DNA from 3 places in the Micromonospora sp. NPDC049230 genome. Region 1 is predicted to be linked to each of the others. Evidence: predicted binding sites of a transcription regulator. Region 1 holds the regulator's gene; each other region holds the start of a gene.
What was found. The regulator HrcA, encoded in region 1, represses chaperone genes, less so after heat shock. The targets are predictions, from matches to a motif close to GGTTNGCACNCTCNNNNNGAGNGTGCNAACC.

Region 1 (5,697 bases):
GCCCCCGAGCAGAAGACCGGGCCGGTGTGGTCGAGCACGATCACCCGAACCGCCTCGTCGGCGACCGCGTCCGCCAGCCCGGCCAGCAACTGGGTCATCAGGGCGGTGGAGAGCGCGTTGCGGTTGTGCGGGCTGTCCAGGGTGAGGGTGGTCACCCCACGGGCCGTGGCGACCCGCACGAGGACGTCGGGAGAGGTCATGCCGGGCACACTAGTGGCCATGCCCGGCCTCCTTCCAGATGGTGAGACCGTCCCCGTCGACGGATCGCTGCCCGCCACCGCCACCGCTGCGGTCGGCGCGCGCGGCTTCGGCGTGTACGTGCACGTGCCGTTCTGCGCCAGCCGCTGCGGCTACTGCGACTTCAACACCTACACGGCGGCCGAGCTGGGCGGCGGCGCCAGCCGCGAGGGGTACGCCGACACCGTGCTGGCCGAGCTGGCGCTCGCCGCCCGGGTGCTCGGCGACACCCCGCCGCCCCGGGTCGACACCGTCTTCGTCGGCGGTGGCACACCCACCCTGCTCCCCGCCGACGACCTGGCCCGCATCCTGGACGGCATCGACAGCACCTGGGGGCTGGCCGCCGACGCCGAGGTGACCACCGAGGCCAACCCGGAGTCGGTCACCCCGGAATCGTTGAAGCTGCTGCGGGCCGCCGGCTACACCCGGATCTCGCTGGGCATGCAGTCCGCCTCCCCGGGGGTGCTGGCGATCCTGGACCGCAAACACGGCGCCGGCCGGGCCACCGCCGCCGCCCTGGAGGCGCGCGACGCCGGGTTCGAGCACGTCAACCTGGATCTGATCTACGGCACCCCGGGGGAGCGGCCCGAGGACTTCGCCGCCTCACTGGAGCAGGTGGTGGCCGCCGGGGTGGACCACGTCAGCGCGTACGCGCTGATCGTCGAGGACGGCACCCGGCTCGCCGCCCGGATGCGGCGCGGCGAGCTGGCGTACCCCAGTGACGACGTGGCCGCGGACCGCTACCTGGCCGCGGAGGCTGCCCTCGACGCGGCCGGGCTGTCCTGGTACGAGGTCTCCAACTGGGCCCGCACCGACGACGCCCGGTGCCGGCACAACCTGCTGTACTGGACCGGCGCGGACTGGTGGGGCCTGGGGCCGGGGGCGCACAGCCACGTCGGCGGGGTGCGCTGGTGGAACGTCAAACACCCCTCGGCGTACGCCAAGCGCTTGGCCGCTGGCGCGTCTCCCGGCCTGGCCCGGGAGGTGCTCACGGCCGACGAGACGCACATGGAGGACGTGATGCTGCGGCTGCGGCTCGCCAGCGGCCTGCCGCTGGCGGTGCTCGACGCCACCGGACGGGCCGGCGCCGAGCGGGCCCTGGCCGAGGGCCTGCTGGCCGCCGACGAGTACGCGGCCGGCCGGGCGGTGCTCACCCTGCGTGGGCGACTGCTCGCCGACGCGGTCGTGCGCGACCTGCTGCCTTGAGCGGGCCGCCGCCCCGGGCGTGCGGTGGCAGCGCACCGGACCGGCCGGGGGAGCGGCCGGCCCGGGTCACTTGATGATGTTGGCCGAGAGCGGGTAGCGGTAGAGCTGACCCTCGTTGGCCTTCACGCCGGCGATGATGCCGAACACGGCACCGAGGATGATGGCCGCGCCGACGCCGAGGAAGCCGATCAGGATGCAGGACAGCACCCAGCCGACCAGGCCGACGACCGACCAGATGAGCTGGAAGTTGAGCGCCGCCACGGCGTGCGCCCGGGCCGTGGGGGACTGGTTGCCGCGGGCCAGCAGCGCCACCAGTGGCCCGATCCAGCCGAGCACACCCCCGCTGATGATCATCCCGGCGGCGCCGCCGAAGTGCGCGACAAGCGCCCAGGTCTTGTCCTCGTTGGTGGCGTAGCCGCCACCGGGGCCGCCACCGGTCGGATATCCGCCAGCGGGATAGCCTCCGGGCGGATAGCCTCCGGGCGGCGGATAGCCACCCGCCGGAGGGTAGCCACCCGACGGCGGCTGGTCACCGGTGGGCGGCGGATAGCCACCGGCCGGGGGATAGCCGCCCGGGCCAGAAGCCCCGGACAGTGGTGCGGTGGGTGGCTCGGCCGACGGGTACGAACTCGGCTCCGGCGGATAGTTGCCGGGGTCACCCGCGCCGGGAGGGCGAGGAGGTTCAGTCATGGGTGTCACGGTAGGTGCCCGTGGCAACGCGGCACCAGCGGGGCCACCGTTGATCATCGCGCCGGCGGGTACGCCGACGTAGACTGGCACTCGTTACAGTCGAGTGCCAGGGCGGCTCGGCGGGGCCTACGGCGCCGGCGGCCGACGTGCGACAGGAGGTGCGGAGGATGGGTCTCGACGACCGGAAACTCGCAGTGCTCCGCGCGATCGTCGAGGACTACGTCTCCACCCAGGAGCCGGTCGGCAGCAAGGCGCTTGTCGAGCGGCACCAGCTCGGGGTGTCCCCGGCCACGGTCCGCAACGACATGGCAGTGCTGGAGGAGGAGGGTTACATCCGGCAGCCGCACACGAGTGCCGGCCGGGTGCCCACCGACCGCGGCTACCGGCTCTTCGTCGACCGGTTGTCCCGGGTCAAGCCGCTCAGCCCGGCCGAGCGCCGGGCCATCGAGCGTTTCCTGGTCGGCGCGGTCGACCTCGACGACGTGGTGCACCGCACGGTGCGACTGCTCGCCCAGCTGACCCGGCAGGTGGCCGTCGTGCAGTACCCGAGCCTGGCCCGCTCCTCGGTTCGGCACCTGGAGTTGGTGCCGATCTCCACCACCCGGCTGATGCTCGTCATGATCGCGGACACCGGGCGGGTCGAGCAGCGGCTGGTGGAGCTGCCCGGGCCGGTGCCGGCCGACGACGTGATGGACCTGCGCCGGCTGGTCAACGAGAAGCTCGCCGGCGAGCGGCTGTCCGACACGCCACCGTTGGTGCAGGCGCTCGTCGAGGAGGCGCCGGCCGGGCTGCGCCCGACCATGGCCACGCTCGCCACCGTCCTGCTGGAGACGCTCGTCGAGCGGCACGAGGAACGCATCGCGCTGGCCGGCACCGCCAACCTCACCCGGGGCGGTCTGCTCGACTTCCAGGGTTCCCTGCGACCGATCCTCGAGGCGTTGGAGGAGGAGGTCGTGCTGCTCAAGCTCATCGGCGAGACGGAGCCGAGCACGACCCGTGTGCTGATCGGCGACGAGAACGAGTTCGACAACCTGCGGGCCGCCTCCGTGGTCAGCACCGGCTACGGCCCGGGCACCACCATTCTCGGTGGCCTGGGGGTGCTGGGGCCGACGCGGATGGACTACCCCGGCAACATCGCCACGGTCCGCGCCGTGGCACGCTACGTGGGCGAGTTGCTGGCCCAGAACTGATTGGTCAGGGCCGAAGCGGCCGGCTGCGGCCGCCGACCGGCACAACGCGAGACGAACATGAGGACACGGAACGCAGTGGCCAGGGACTACTACGGCATTCTCGGTGTGAGCCGGGAAGCCTCCGATGACGAGATCAAGCGCGCCTACCGCAAGCTGGCGCGTCAGTTCCACCCGGACGTCAATCCGGACCCGGAGGCTCAGGAGAAGTTCAAGGACATCAACGCCGCGTACGAGGTCCTCTCGGACGACCGGAAGCGGCAGATCGTCGACCTGGGTGGCGACCCGCTCGCCCCGGGTGGCGGCGGCGCCGGCGGGCCGGGCGGTCCGGGTGGTGCCGGCGGCCCGTTCGTCGGTTTCCAGGACATCATGGACGCGTTCTTCGGTGGCGCGGCAGGTGGTGCCCGGGGCCCGCGACCACGGACCCGCCCGGGTGCCGACGCGATCCTGCGACTCGAACTCGACCTGCACGAGACGGCGTTCGGCGTCGAGGCGCCGATCACCGTCGACACCGCGGTGCTCTGCACCACCTGCTCCGGTGCCGGCACGGCCGCCGGCACGCACCTGGCGACCTGCGAGGCGTGCGCTGGCCGCGGTGAGGTGCAGTCGGTGCAGCGCACCTTCCTCGGCCAGGTGGTCTCGGCCCGGCCGTGCACCGTCTGCCAGGGCTACGGCACCACCATCCCGCACCCCTGCCCCACCTGCGCCGGTGACGGCCGGGTGCGCACCCGCCGTTCGCTGACCGTCAAGATCCCGGCCGGCGTCGAGGACGGCATGCGGATCCGGCTGGCCCAGCAGGGCGAGGTCGGTCCGGGTGGCGGCACCGCCGGCGACCTCTACGTGGAGATCCACGAGCGGCCACACGACGTCTACTCCCGCAAGGGCGACGACCTGCACTGCCGCGTCACAGTGCCGATGACCGCCGCCGCGCTGGGCACCCGGCTCACCATCAAGACCCTGGACAGCGAGGAGACGGTCGACGTCAAGGCCGGCACCCAGCCGGCCAGCACGCTGCGACTGCGCGCCCGGGGCGTGCCGCACCTGCGCGGCACCGGCCGAGGTGACCTCTACGTGCACCTGGACGTGCGGACGCCGACCAAGCTCGACCCCGACCAGGAGAAGATGCTGCGCGACTTCGCCAAGACCCGCGGTGAGGAGGTCGCCGAGTTATCCAAGCAGGGCGGCTTCTTCTCCCGGATGCGCGACGCGTTCAACGGGCACGCCTGAGGTGTCCGCGCCGCTGTTCCTGGTGGAGGCGCTGCCCACCGGCGACGCGCTGACCCTGGACGGCCCGGAGGGGCACCACGCCGCCACTGTGCAGCGGCTGCGCGTCGGTGAGGAGCTGCTGCTCGCCGACGGCCGGGGTGGCACGGCCGCCGCCGTGGTCACCGCCGTCGGCCGGGGCAGCCTGGAGGTCAGCATCACCTCCCGGGGGTACGCGGACGCGCCAGTGCCCCGGATCGTCACGGTGCAGGGCATCGCCAAGGGTGACCGGGGTGAGCTGGCCGTGCAGGCGATGACCGAGGTCGGGGTGGACGAGATCGTGCCCTGGGCGGCGTCGCGCTCGGTGACCCAGTGGCGCGGCGACCGGGGCGTACGGGCCCGGGAGAAGTGGGTGGCCACCGCCCGGGAGGCCGCCAAACAGGCCCGCCGCCCGTGGCTGCCGGTGGTGGCCGGTGCGCCGGACGAGTCCACCGCCACCGTCGCCCGCCGCATCGCCGGCGCCGCCACCGGGTTCGTGCTGCACGAGGAGGCCGAGCAGCGGCTGACCACCGCCGAGCTGCCCACCGGGGGCGAGATCGTCCTGGTGGTCGGCCCGGAGGGCGGCATCGCCCCGGCGGAGCTGACCGCGTTTCGCGATGCCGGCGGCCAGCCGGTGCGGCTCGGGCCGTCGGTGCTGCGTACCTCGACGGCCGGAGTGGCGGCGCTCAGCGTGCTCGCGACCCGCCTGAACCGCTGGTAGCGCGGCGCCGCGCATCCTCAGCGAGATCTTGGAACAAAAAGGCCCTTCCAGGGGCGCTTTCCTTCCAAGATCTTGTCGGAACGGAGTCTCAGCTGCGCAGGTAGGAGGCGCCGTTGAGGTCGACGATGGTGCCGGAGGCCCACTCGGCCTGTGGCGAGGCCAACCAGTGCACGGCGGCGGCGATCTCCTCCGGCTGGGCCACCCTGTCGAACGGGCTCTGCGCCCGGATGGCCGCGCCGCTCTCGCCGCGCAGGTGCTCGGTGGTCATGTCGGTCGCCACGAAACCCGGCGCGACGGTCGCGACAGTGATGCCGTACGGCGCGAGCGCCACCGCGAGGGACTGACCCAGCGCGTTCAGCCCCGCCTTGCTGGCGCCGTACGCTGGCTGGTCCGGCTCGCCGCGGAACGCGCCCC
Region 2 (5,697 bases), on a different contig from region 1:
GCAACGTATTGCGCGTCACACCGCCTCCACAAGACCGCTCAGGTGCCTAGTTTGTTGGCAGCGATAACAATTCAGCAACGCGACTGTTACTCCGTGGGTATCCCACGGCGTAGTCGACGTAACGAAGGGCGTCAGCGGGTCTGCAACGGCGCGGTACGGGCGTCGGTCAGCGCCACCAGATCCGCCGCTGCCAGTTCGAGTTGCAGGCCGCGCCGACCAGCCGACACGTAGATCGTCGGAAGATCCAACGCGGATTCGTCAAGCACCGTCGGCAGTCGCCTGCGCTGCCCGAGCGGGCTGATCCCACCCCGTACGTAGCCGGTGGCCCGCTCGGCGACGGCCCGCTCGGCCAGCGCCGCACGCTTGCCACCGACCGCCGCCGCGAGCGCCTTGAGATCCAGCTCGCCGGTGACCGGCACGACCGCCACGGTGAGCGCGCCGTCGACCTCGGTCACCAGCGACTTGAAGACGCGCTCCGGTGCCACACCGAGCGCCACCGCCACCAGCGCGCCGTAGTTCGGGGCGTCCGGCGACACCCGGTAGGGATGCGTGCGGTGCGCGACTCCGCGCTTGACCAACAGTGCCGTCGCCGGGGTGCCCTGTCCTGCCACACCAGCGAAACTAGTCGACCGGCCGACCGATCAGCACTGTCGGTGCGCCGGCGACCCGGGTGAGCACCAGACTCGCCGCCGCGTCCCCGGCCAGCCGCAGATCCCGCCGGAGCTGCTCCGGGGTGAGCGCGGAACCCCGCTTGAGGATCTCCACCCGGCCCACCCGGCGCTCGCGCAGCAGCGCCCGCAGTCGCTTGAGCGAGAACGGCAGCACGTCGGTGATCTCCAGACAGCGCGCGTACGGGGTGTGGGTCGGCTGGTCGGCGTAGAGGTAGGCGATGCTCGGGTCGCCCAGGTTGGCGTCCAACTCGGCGGCCAACTCGGCGACGAGGTGCGCGCGGATCACTGCCGGGTCGGGGTCGTACAGGTAGCGCCGGGGCGACCCGACCGGCGCCTCCTCGGCACCCGAGCCGGTGAGCTGGTGGCGGCGGGTCTCGCCGCCCTCCTGGCGATAGAGCGTGGCGCGGCGGGGCACCTCCGCCAACTCCCCGCACCAGAGGGCGGCCTCGACCAGGTCGCCGTCCACGCCGACCCACTCGGCCTCCGCGCCGACCGGGATGAGCGCGTGGTCCAGGCCCGGCGCCACCTTCACCACTGTGCGCGGCACCCGTTCGGCCAGCCCGGTGACGAAGTCCCACGGTGGCGAGTAGGCGCGCGGGTCGAAGATCCGTCGACCGGTGCCGCTGCTGCGGCGGGCCGGATCGCAGAAGACCCCGTCGACCCCTGACACGTCGAAGGCTGTGGCATCCCCGCACTCGACGGTGAACAGCTCGGCCAGCCCGGCCGCCGTGGCGTTGGCGGCGGCCATCGCCGCGGTCACCGGGTCGGCCTCCACCCCGTACACCCGGATGCCGGCACGGGCGGCGGCCAGCGCGTCCGCGCCGAGGCCGCACCCGAGGTCGGCCAGGGTGCGCACACCGGCCGCGGACAGCCGGGCGGCCCGACGGTCGGCGACCACCCGGCGGGTGGCCTGCTCCAGGCCGGGACGGGTGAGAAACATCCCGGCGGCGACCGGACCGAACTTGCCGACCGCCCGGTGCCGCAGCTCCGCCTGGGTGAGCGCCGCGGCGGCCAACGTCGGCGGCACCCCGGCCGCGCGCAGCGCCGACGCCGCGACCAGCGGATCACCGCCGGCCAGACCGGCCGCCGTCGCGAGCGCGGCCGACCCCTCGGGGGTACGCAGAGCCGCCAGCTGATCGAGATCCACCCGGTCATTCTCCGGGTGGACCCGGAAATCCGGGCTGGCGGGGCGCGACTCGCTGGCACTCTCCTTGACGGAGTGCTAGCCACGGAATAACCTGCGATTAGCACTCTCACCCTGAGGGTGCCAGCTTCCGGGTCTCGCGACCCGGGTGCGCACGCCAGGCGGACCGGCACCCGCGACGACGGTCCCGCCCGGTGGCATGAGGCAGATTGACGCTGGTTGGCCCCGCCGGCCAGCAACGAAACCAGTACCCCAGGAGGGTATGCCCGTGACTACCGCGACCAAGGTTGCGATCAAGCCGCTCGAGGACCGCATCGTGGTCCAGGCGAACGAGGCTGAGACCACCACGGCGTCGGGCATCGTGATCCCCGACACCGCCAAGGAGAAGCCGCAGGAGGGCACCGTCCTCGCTGTGGGCCCGGGGCGCGTCGACGACAACGGCAACCGGGTTCCGGTTGACGTCCAGGTCGGCGACACCGTCCTTTACTCGAAGTACGGCGGCACCGAGGTCAAGTACGCCGGCGAGGAGTACCTGGTGCTCTCCGCCCGCGACGTCCTCGCGGTCATCGAGAAGTAAGCAACCGATCAGTTCCATTGCCCCGGTCCGGCTCGCCGGGCCGGGGCAATGGCGCTTCGAAGGGACATTAATGGCGAAGATCCTGAGCTTCTCGGACGACGCCCGACACCTGCTGGAGCACGGTGTCAACGCCCTGGCGGACGCGGTCAAGGTCACCCTCGGCCCGCGTGGGCGCAACGTCGTCCTGGACAAGAAATTCGGTGCGCCGACGATCACCAACGATGGTGTGACCATCGCCAAGGAGATCGAGCTCACCAACCCGTACGAGAACCTTGGCGCGCAGTTGGTCAAGGAGGTGGCGACCAAGACCAACGACGTCGCCGGTGACGGCACCACCACCGCGACGGTGCTGGCCCAGGCCATGGTTCGCGAGGGCCTGCGCAACGTGACCGCCGGGACCAACCCGGCCGGCCTCAAGCGGGGCATCGACGCGGCGGCCACCAAGGTCTCCGAGGCGCTGCTCGGCCGTGCTGCGGAGGTCACCAGCAAGGAGTCGATCGCGAACGTGGCGACGATCTCCGCGCAGGACGCCACGATCGGTGATCTCATCGCCGAGGCGATGGAGCGGGTCGGCCGCGACGGTGTCATCACCGTCGAGGAGGGCTCGATGCTCACCACCGAGCTGGACGTGACCGAGGGTCTCCAGTTCGACAAGGGCTTCATCTCGCCGAACTTCGTCACCGACCTGGAGAGCCAGGAGTCCGTCCTTGAGGACGCGTACATCCTGGTCACCACCCAGAAGATCTCGGCGATCGAGGAGCTGCTGCCGCTGCTGGAGAAGGTCCTACAGAACAGCAAGCCGCTGCTGATCATCGCCGAGGACGTGGACGGCCAGGCGCTCTCCACCCTGGTGGTCAACTCGCTGCGCAAGACCCTCAAGGTCTGCGCGGTCAAGGCCCCGGGCTTCGGTGACCGGCGCAAGGCGATGCTCCAGGACATCGCGATCTCCACGGGCGCCGAGCTCGTCGCCCCGGAGCTGGGCTACAAGATCGACCAGGTCGGCCTGGAGGTGCTCGGCACCGCTCGGCGCATCGTGGTCGACAAGGAGAACACCACGATCGTCGACGGTGGCGGCCAGAAGGCCGACGTCGCCGACCGGGTGGCCCAGATCCGCAAGGAGATCGAGGCCTCAGACTCCGACTGGGACCGGGAGAAGCTGGCCGAGCGGCTGGCGAAGCTCTCCGGTGGCATCGCCGTCATCAAGGCTGGCGCGGCCACCGAGGTCGAGATGAAGGAGCGCAAGCACCGCATCGAGGACGCCATCGCGGCGACCAAGGCCGCGGTCGAGGAGGGCACCGTCCCCGGCGGCGGCGCCGCCCTGGTGCAGATCCGCTCGGTGCTCGACGACGACCTGGGCTTCACCGGTGACGAGAAGGTCGGTGTCTCGGTCGTGCGCAAGGCGCTCGTCGAGCCGCTGCGCTGGATCGCCCAGAACGCCGGTCACGACGGTTACGTCGTGACGCAGAAGGTCGCCGACCTCGACTGGGGCAACGGTCTCGACGCCGCCAAGGGCGAGTACGTCGACCTGGTCAAGGCCGGCATCATCGACCCGGTGAAGGTGACCCGCAACGCGGTCACCAACGCCGCATCGATCGCCGGCCTGCTGCTCACCACGGAGAGCCTCGTGGTGGAGAAGCCGGAGCAGGCCGAGCCGGCCGCCGCCGGTGGCGGTCACGGTCACGGCCACGGTCACCAGCACGGCCCGGGCTTCTGACCCGGTAGCCGAACCGGGGCACACCGCCGTACGGCGGTGTGCCCCGGTTCGCTCTTTGAGCCGGTCGGTCATTACCGAACGCTGACGTTGTTGGCGACCGGGCAAGATGATCGCGCACACTGGGCCGATGAGCACCACGTCGCGGCGGTACGCCGCGCTGGCCGGGGTCACCGCCGCCGCCGTCGCGATCGGAATCGCCGAACCGGTGGCCGTGTTGACCGGCCCTCGGTCGGCGCCCCTGGTCGCGGTCGGTGGTGTGGTCGTCGACGCCGTCCCCGAGTCGCTGAAGCAGTTCGCCATCGACGTCTTCGGCACCGCCGACAAGATCGCACTGCTGGTCGGCACGGGCCTGCTGCTCGCAGCGTTCGCCGCACTCTTCGGTGTGCTGGCGGTCCGCCGGCTGGCACTCGGCCTTGCCGGCATCGCCGCGTTCGGTGTCATCGGCGTGGCCGCCGCGTTGACCCGCTCCGGTGCCGACGCGGCCGACGCGCTGCCGTCACTTGTCGGAGCCGGTCTCGGTGCTCTGGTGCTCTGGCTGTTCATCGCCGGCCCGTTCGAGCTGGACCCCTGGCCCTGGTCACCCCCCACCCCGACCGTGCCGCCGGCTGGGTCGGTGCCGCCTGCCGGGCCGGCGCGGGGATCGCGGGCCGAGCCGTCCTCGGCGGCCTCGCCGACGGCCGACGGCGTGCCGGAGTCGCCGGCCGCTCCGGTGCCGCCTGTTGGGTCGGTGTCGCCGGCCGCTCCGGTGTCGCCTGTTGGGTCGGTGTCGCCGGCCGCTCCGGTGTCGCCTGTTGGGTCGGTGTCGCCGGCCGCTCCGGTGTCGCCGGCTGCTCCGGTGTCGCCGGCTGCTCCGGTGTCGCCGGCTGCTCCGGTGTCGCCGGCTGCTCCGGTGTCGCCGGTTGGTCCGGTGTCGCCGGTTGGTCCGGTGCCGCCCGCTGCGCCGGTGCCGGTGGCTCCGGGTGGGCAGTTCGCAGCGGCGAACGAGTCGGAGGGTGCTACGGGAGTCGACCCCGAGTCGCGGCGACGGTTCCTCACCGGCAGCGGAGTGCTGCTCGGCACCGCCGTGGTGGCCGGTCTCGGTGGGCGCTGGCTGGCCGGCCGGCGCGGGGTGTCCGCCGCCCGCGACGCGATCCGCCTGCCCGCGCCGGTCGCCCCCGCACCGGCCCTGCCGGCGGGCGCGGACCTCTCGGTGGCGCAGCTCGCGCCGTACGTCACCCCGAACTTCGGTTTCTACCGGATCGACACCGCGCTTGTGGTGCCCCAGGTCGACCCGGACACCTGGCGGCTGCGGATCCACGGGCGGGTCGGCGCCGAGCGCACCTACAGCTACGCGGATCTGCTCGCCCGTCCGCTGGTCGAGCGGTACGTCACGCTGGCCTGTGTCTCCAACGAGGTGGGTGGGGACCTGATCGGCAACGCCCGCTGGCTCGGCGTACCCCTCAAGGAGTTGCTGGACGAGGTCGAGCCAGACGGCGACGCCGACCAGGTCGTCGGCCGGTCGGTCGACGGCTGGACCTGCGGCACCCCCACCGCCGCGTTGCGCGACGGACGGGACGCGCTGTTGGCGGTCGGCATGAACGGCGAGCCACTG
Region 3 (5,697 bases), on a different contig from region 1:
GGGTGTGGGTGTGGTGTCGGCGATGCCGGGCGGCACGTACGCGGCGCTGGACGGCACCTCGATGGCGACCCCGCAGGTGGCGGGGGTGGTCGCGCTGATGTGGTCGGCGAATCCGGCGCTTGTCGGAGACGTGGTCCGCACCCGGCAGATCCTGCGGGACACCGCCACGGCGGCGACGCCCACCTACCGGTCCGACAGCCCGTCCGACGCCTGCGGTGCTCCGGCGAACGTCACAGGCGCCGGTCAGGTCGACGCCTTCGCCGCCGTCCGCGCCGCCCAACAATAGGCAGGTTTCCTTCCTGATACGACGGGCGGAAGCGCGGGCCGGCAGGCGGTCATCTATGGTCGCGACCATGGACGCCGAGATCACCGTCACCGAGCTGACCGCCGAGCTGACCCCCACCGTGGTGCGGCTCTGCGAGCAGGCCCTCGACCTGCCCGAGGACGCCGCCGAGGCCGCCTGCCTCGTGGACGTGCTCTGGCCCCGAGCCAGCGCGCACCGGCCGGTGGTCGGGCTGGGCGCGTACCGGGGTGTGGAGCTGGTCGGGGTGCTGTTCTGCTCGGTGTCGTCGACCGAGCCGCACGGCGGGCACGTGGACCTGGTCGCGGTCCTCCCGGAGCACCGCCGCCGGGGCGTCGGCCGGGCACTGCTGCGGCAGGCCGAGCGGGTGCTGGCCGAGCACGGGGTGACCGAGGTGTTGCTGGCCGGGAACCCGCCGTACTACGCGTGGCCGGGCGTCGACGTCCGCTACACCCCGGCGGTCTGCGCCGCCCTCGCGCTGGGCTACCAGCAGGACCGGACCGCCTGGAACATGACCGCCGACCTGTCGTACGACGGGTCGCCGGCGCTGCGGCCCACCGAGACCGCCGAGCGGCGGCTGGCCGACCAGGGGGTCACCGTACGCCGGGCGGAGTCGACGGACCTGCCGGCGCTCACCGCGTTCGCCAGGTCCACCTTCGGCGGCACGTGGGACGGCGAGTTGGCCGGTTCGGTGGGTCGGGACGGCGCTGGCTGCCACCTGGCGGAGCGGGACGGCGAGGTGCTCGGCTTCGCCGCGTACGGGTCGTCCCGGCCGAGCTGGTTCGGGCCGACGGGCACCGCGCCGGCCGCCGAGGGGCTGGGCATCGGTGGTGTGCTGCTGCGACGCTGCCTGGCCGACCAGCGGGCAGCGGGGCTGACCCGGGCGGAGATCGGCTGGGTGGGGCCGGTCCCGTTCTACTCGCGCAGCGCGGGTGCGCGCATCGAGCGGGTCTTCTTCCTGTACCGCCGGACACTGTCCGCATAACCGGGGCAAACGGGGACATAGAGCCATTCGCCCGCACCGGCCATCGACGCCCCCTACCGTCTTGGTAGAGGAGGCAGCCATGACCACGGATGACGACCAGACCGAGGACGGCCCGCCGATCACCTGGAAACCGGTCGGCGAACTCCCCGGCCAACTGCCGTTCGACCGGCTCGACTACGGCGACGCCGAGCAACTGGCCGAGATGACCACCGACGACTCGCCGTCGGTGGTCGAGCAGCCGCAGGAGATGGTGGACGCGCCGATCCAACTGCTCCCGCCGTACGACCGGGCGCACAAACGGCGCAACCAGCGCCCACTGCCCACCTGACGACGAACGGGGCGGACCGCGTCAGCGGCCCGCCCCGTTCGGTGTGTCGGAACTGGACTCAGAAGTCCATGTCCCCGCCACCCGGGCCAGCCGGGGCAGCCGGGGTCTTCTCCGGCTTGTCCGCGACGACGGCCTCGGTGGTGAGGAACAGCGCCGCGATCGAAGCGGCGTTCTGCAGCGCCGAGCGCGTCACCTTGGCCGGGTCGATGATGCCCGCGGCCAGCAGGTCGACGTACTCGCCGTTGGCGGCGTTGAGGCCGTGACCCGCTTCGAGGTTACGGACCTTCTCCACCACGACGCCGCCCTCGAGGCCGGCGTTGACGGCGATCTGCCGCAGCGGGGCGTCCAGCGCGACCTTGACGATGTTCGCACCGGTCGCCTCGTCGCCGACCAGGTCGAGCTTGTCGAAAGCGGTCTTGCCGGCCTGGACCAGCGCGACGCCACCACCCGGGACGATGCCCTCCTCGACGGCGGCCTTCGCGTTGCGAACGGCGTCCTCGATGCGGTGCTTGCGCTCCTTGAGCTCGACCTCGGTGGCCGCGCCGACCTTGATGACCGCAACGCCGCCGGCCAGCTTGGCCAGCCGCTCCTGCAGCTTCTCCCGGTCGTAGTCGGAGTCGCTCTTGTCGATCTCGGCCCGGATCTGGTTGACCCGGCCCTGGATCTGCTCGGCGTCACCGGCACCGTCGACGATGGTGGTCTCGTCCTTGGTCACCACGACCTTGCGGGCGCGGCCCAGCATGTCGAGGCTGGCGGCGTCGAGCTTGAGGCCGACCTCCTCGCTGATGACCTGGCCACCGGCGAGGATGGCGATGTCGGTCAGCATGGCCTTGCGGCGGTCACCGAAGCCCGGCGCCTTGACGGCGACCGACTTGAAGGTGCCACGGACCTTGTTGACCACCAGGGTGGCGAGGGCCTCGCCCTCCAGGTCCTCGGCGATGATCAGCAGCGGCTTGCCCGACTGCATGACCTTCTCCAGGATCGGGAGCAGGTCCTTCACCGAGGAGATCTTGCTGTTGGCGATCAGGATGTACGGGTCGTCGAAGACGGCCTCCATACGCTCCGGGTCGGTCATGAAGTAGGCCGAGATGTAGCCCTTGTCGAAGCGCATGCCCTCGGTGAGCTCCAGCTCCAGCCCGAAGGTGTTGCTCTCCTCGACGGTGATGACGCCTTCCTTGCCGACCTTGTCCATCGCCTCGGCGATGATCTCGCCGACGGTGCTGTCGCCAGCGGAGATGGAGGCGGTGGAGGCGATCTGCTCCTTGGTCTCGACGTCCTTGGCGAGCTTGGACAGCTCCTCCGAGACGCTCGCGACCGCGGCCTCGATGCCCCGCTTCAGGGCCATCGGGTTGGCGCCGGCGGCCACGTTGCGCAGGCCCTCGCGAACCAGGGCCTGGGCCAGGACGGTCGCCGTCGTCGTGCCGTCACCGGCAACGTCGTCGGTCTTCTTGGCGACCTCCTTGACCAGCTCAGCGCCGATCTTCTCGTACGGGTCCTCGAGCTCGATCTCCTTGGCGATGCTCACACCATCGTTGGTGATGGTGGGGGCACCCCACTTCTTCTCGAGCACGACGTTGCGGCCCTTGGGGCCGAGGGTCACCTTTACGGCGTCGGCGAGCTGGTTCATGCCCCGCTCGAGGCCGCGGCGCGCCTCTTCGTCGAACGCGATCATCTTGGCCATACGGCGTTGTCCTCCTGGACACTCACGGGCCATCCGAGATGTGTGCCCCGGATGGGCCGCCTGGTGTACGCACCTTGGGACGTCGCCACCTGGCGACGACGACGTCCTTCGGCCGGGCCGGATAGCCCGCGACGACCGGCCATGTGCCGCCCCGGCGTCTCCACGCCGGTGCAACCTGGCCCCACCGTCCCGACCATTGGCACTCGCGGTATGCGAGTGCCAATGACTTGTTTAGCACTCTCCCCTGCCGAGTGCAAGCACGATGGGCCCGCTCAGCCGAGTTCCGTCGCCAGTCCGGCAGCGTTCACCGGCGCCTCATGGGCGCGCTGCTCCGCGTACGCCGCTGCCGCCAGCCCCGACGCGCGGGGCCTACCGAGGAGGAAACAAACTCAGCCGACGACGCGGACGTGCTCGGCCTGCGGGCCCTTCTGACCCTGGGCGATCTCGAACTCCACCCGCTGGCCGTCGTCGAGCGCCTTGTAGCCGTCCATCTCGATCGCGGAGAAGTGAACGAACACGTCCTGACCGCCGTCGACGGCGATGAAGCCGTAGCCCTTTTCGGCGTTGAACCACTTCACGCTGCCCTGTGCCACGGTGCACTTCCCTCACTCTGCGCGGTGTCGCCTGACCTGGCGCACGGCACGGCCGGACGCCCACCGGCCACCACCTCGGCGATCGATGGCGACCATTGGATAAGGTGACCGAAATCGCACGCTACACGAGGAGTGACGGCCGCGCACGGCCACAAATCTGACACCTTCCGGGGCGGTCCGACTGCGCCGGTCGGCCGGGTTTCCGATCCCACCGGATCCACGTCGATGACTGCCCCACGCAGCTCGGCCGCGCCGGCCACCGACCCTGTGGTAGGCATGCGGGCATGACCACCGATGCGGGCGCGACCGCCCTGCGGCGGGCAGAGATCCGCCGGGTCCGACCGGAGGACGCCGCCCGGATGCGGGCACTGCGTCTGGAGATGCTCGCCGACGCACCGTTGGCCTTCCTGGAGACTCTGGCGGACGCGGCGGCCCGACCGCACGCCGAGTTCGCCGCCCGGGTCGCGTACACCTCGACCGGCCCCGGCAACGCGCAGTTCGTCGCCGACCCGGGTGGTCGGCTGCTCGGACACGCCGGTGGCACTGTCGCCCCGAACGAACCCGGGCTCACCGTGGTCTACGCCGTGTACGTCACGCCGGCCTGGCGGGGCAGCGGGCTGCTCGGCGGGCTGGTCGAGGGGGTGGCCGCCTGGTCACGGGCCTGCGGCCGGCCGAAGCTGCTGCTGGAGGTGGTGGTCGGCAACGACCGCGCCTACCGCGCCTACCAACGCCTGGGTTTCAAAGACACCGGCGTACGCGTCCCCCACCCCACCATCCCAGCCCTGACCGAGCTACAAATGCGCCGAACTGCCTAGAACAAGAGAACCCATCCCAAGGCAGAACTGATGGCTTAGAAAAGCCGGCAGTGACGCCACCGTCGTGCCCACGGCAGGGTTTCCGGGGCAGCCCGCCCCGCGCAGGGATCAAGCCTGACCGCCCGGAGCGGGGTGCGCTGCCCGGAAACCCCAACCGCAACCACTACACGTGACGCCGCGACTGAACGATCCGGAACCGGTTGGCCACGTACGCCCCGTCGGTCAACGCCGAGTTCGCCGCCGCGTTGGCGCCACTGCCGTGGAAGTCGGAGAACGCCGCCGACTGGTTCACGAAGACCCCGCCGGTGAGGTTGCAGGACAGGTGCACACCGACCTCGACAGCCACCGCCTCGGTGGCGTCCAGCACCGCCTCGTCGGTGGAGTAGACCCCTGCGGTGAGCGCACCCTTCTCGCCGACCGTCCGGCGCAGCAACTCCAGGCTGTGCGCGGTGGAGTCGGTAGCGATGGCGAACGAGATCGGCCCGAACCACTCCCGGCCGTACGTCTCCGCGTCGTCCGCGGCCAGCTTCACGATCGTCGGGGTACGCACCACCGCGTCCGCGTACGCCGGGTGGGTCACGGCCCGTGACTCCAGCACCGGCTCGCCCACCTTGGTGACCTCGGCCAGCCGTTCCAGCACCCCGTCGTTGACGATGGCGCCGGTCAGCTCGACGCCCCGCGCCGGGTCGGCGGTCAGCTTGCCGACCGCGGCGGCGATCCCGCCGGCCACCTCGTCGAAGCTCTTGTGACCCTGGTCGGTCTCGATGCCACCGGCCGGGATGAGGATGTTCTGCGAGGTGGTGCACATCTGACCGCTGTACAGAGTCAGCGTGAAACCGAGGTTGCGGCACATGCCGGCGAAGTCGTCGGTGGAGTCGATGACAACGGTGTTGAGGCCGGCCTTCTCGGTGTAGACCGAGGCCTGCCGGGCGTGCGTCTCCAGCCAGTCGCCGTACTCCGTGGAGCCGGTGAAGTCGACGATCTTCACGGCGCG

Region 2: a site for HrcA is predicted at 1,914-1,944, ahead of groES (co-chaperone GroES). Genes of this name have one in related genera too.
Region 3: a site for HrcA is predicted at 3,490-3,520, ahead of groL (chaperonin GroEL). Genes of this name have one in related genera too.

Annotation. Positions count from the first base shown of each region.
Region 1 covers NZ_JBEZCZ010000061.1:16,891-22,587, forward strand. Annotated here, with positions in the region: gene AB0A95_RS32225 (enoyl-CoA hydratase-related protein) at 1-200, opposite strand, end outside; gene hemW (radical SAM family heme chaperone HemW) at 220-1,443, shown strand; gene AB0A95_RS32235 (DUF4870 domain-containing protein) at 1,510-2,190, opposite strand; gene hrcA (heat-inducible transcriptional repressor HrcA) at 2,301-3,323, shown strand; gene dnaJ (molecular chaperone DnaJ) at 3,399-4,547, shown strand; gene AB0A95_RS32250 (16S rRNA (uracil(1498)-N(3))-methyltransferase) at 4,549-5,283, shown strand; gene AB0A95_RS32255 (SDR family oxidoreductase) at 5,372-5,697, opposite strand, start outside.
Region 2 covers NZ_JBEZCZ010000029.1:95,313-101,009, forward strand. Annotated here, with positions in the region: gene ybaK (Cys-tRNA(Pro) deacylase) at 132-611, opposite strand; gene AB0A95_RS23255 (methyltransferase domain-containing protein) at 622-1,818, opposite strand; gene groES (co-chaperone GroES) at 2,078-2,392, shown strand; gene groL (chaperonin GroEL) at 2,463-4,106, shown strand; gene AB0A95_RS23270 (molybdopterin-dependent oxidoreductase) at 4,234-5,697, shown strand, end outside.
Region 3 covers NZ_JBEZCZ010000005.1:265,754-271,450, reverse strand. Annotated here, with positions in the region: gene AB0A95_RS07125 (S8 family serine peptidase) at 1-286, shown strand, start outside; gene AB0A95_RS07120 (GNAT family N-acetyltransferase) at 354-1,286, shown strand; gene AB0A95_RS07115 (hypothetical protein) at 1,366-1,614, shown strand; gene groL (chaperonin GroEL) at 1,673-3,295, opposite strand; gene AB0A95_RS07105 (cold-shock protein) at 3,685-3,888, opposite strand; gene AB0A95_RS07100 (GNAT family N-acetyltransferase) at 4,173-4,703, shown strand; gene paaN (phenylacetic acid degradation protein PaaN) at 4,867-5,697, opposite strand, start outside.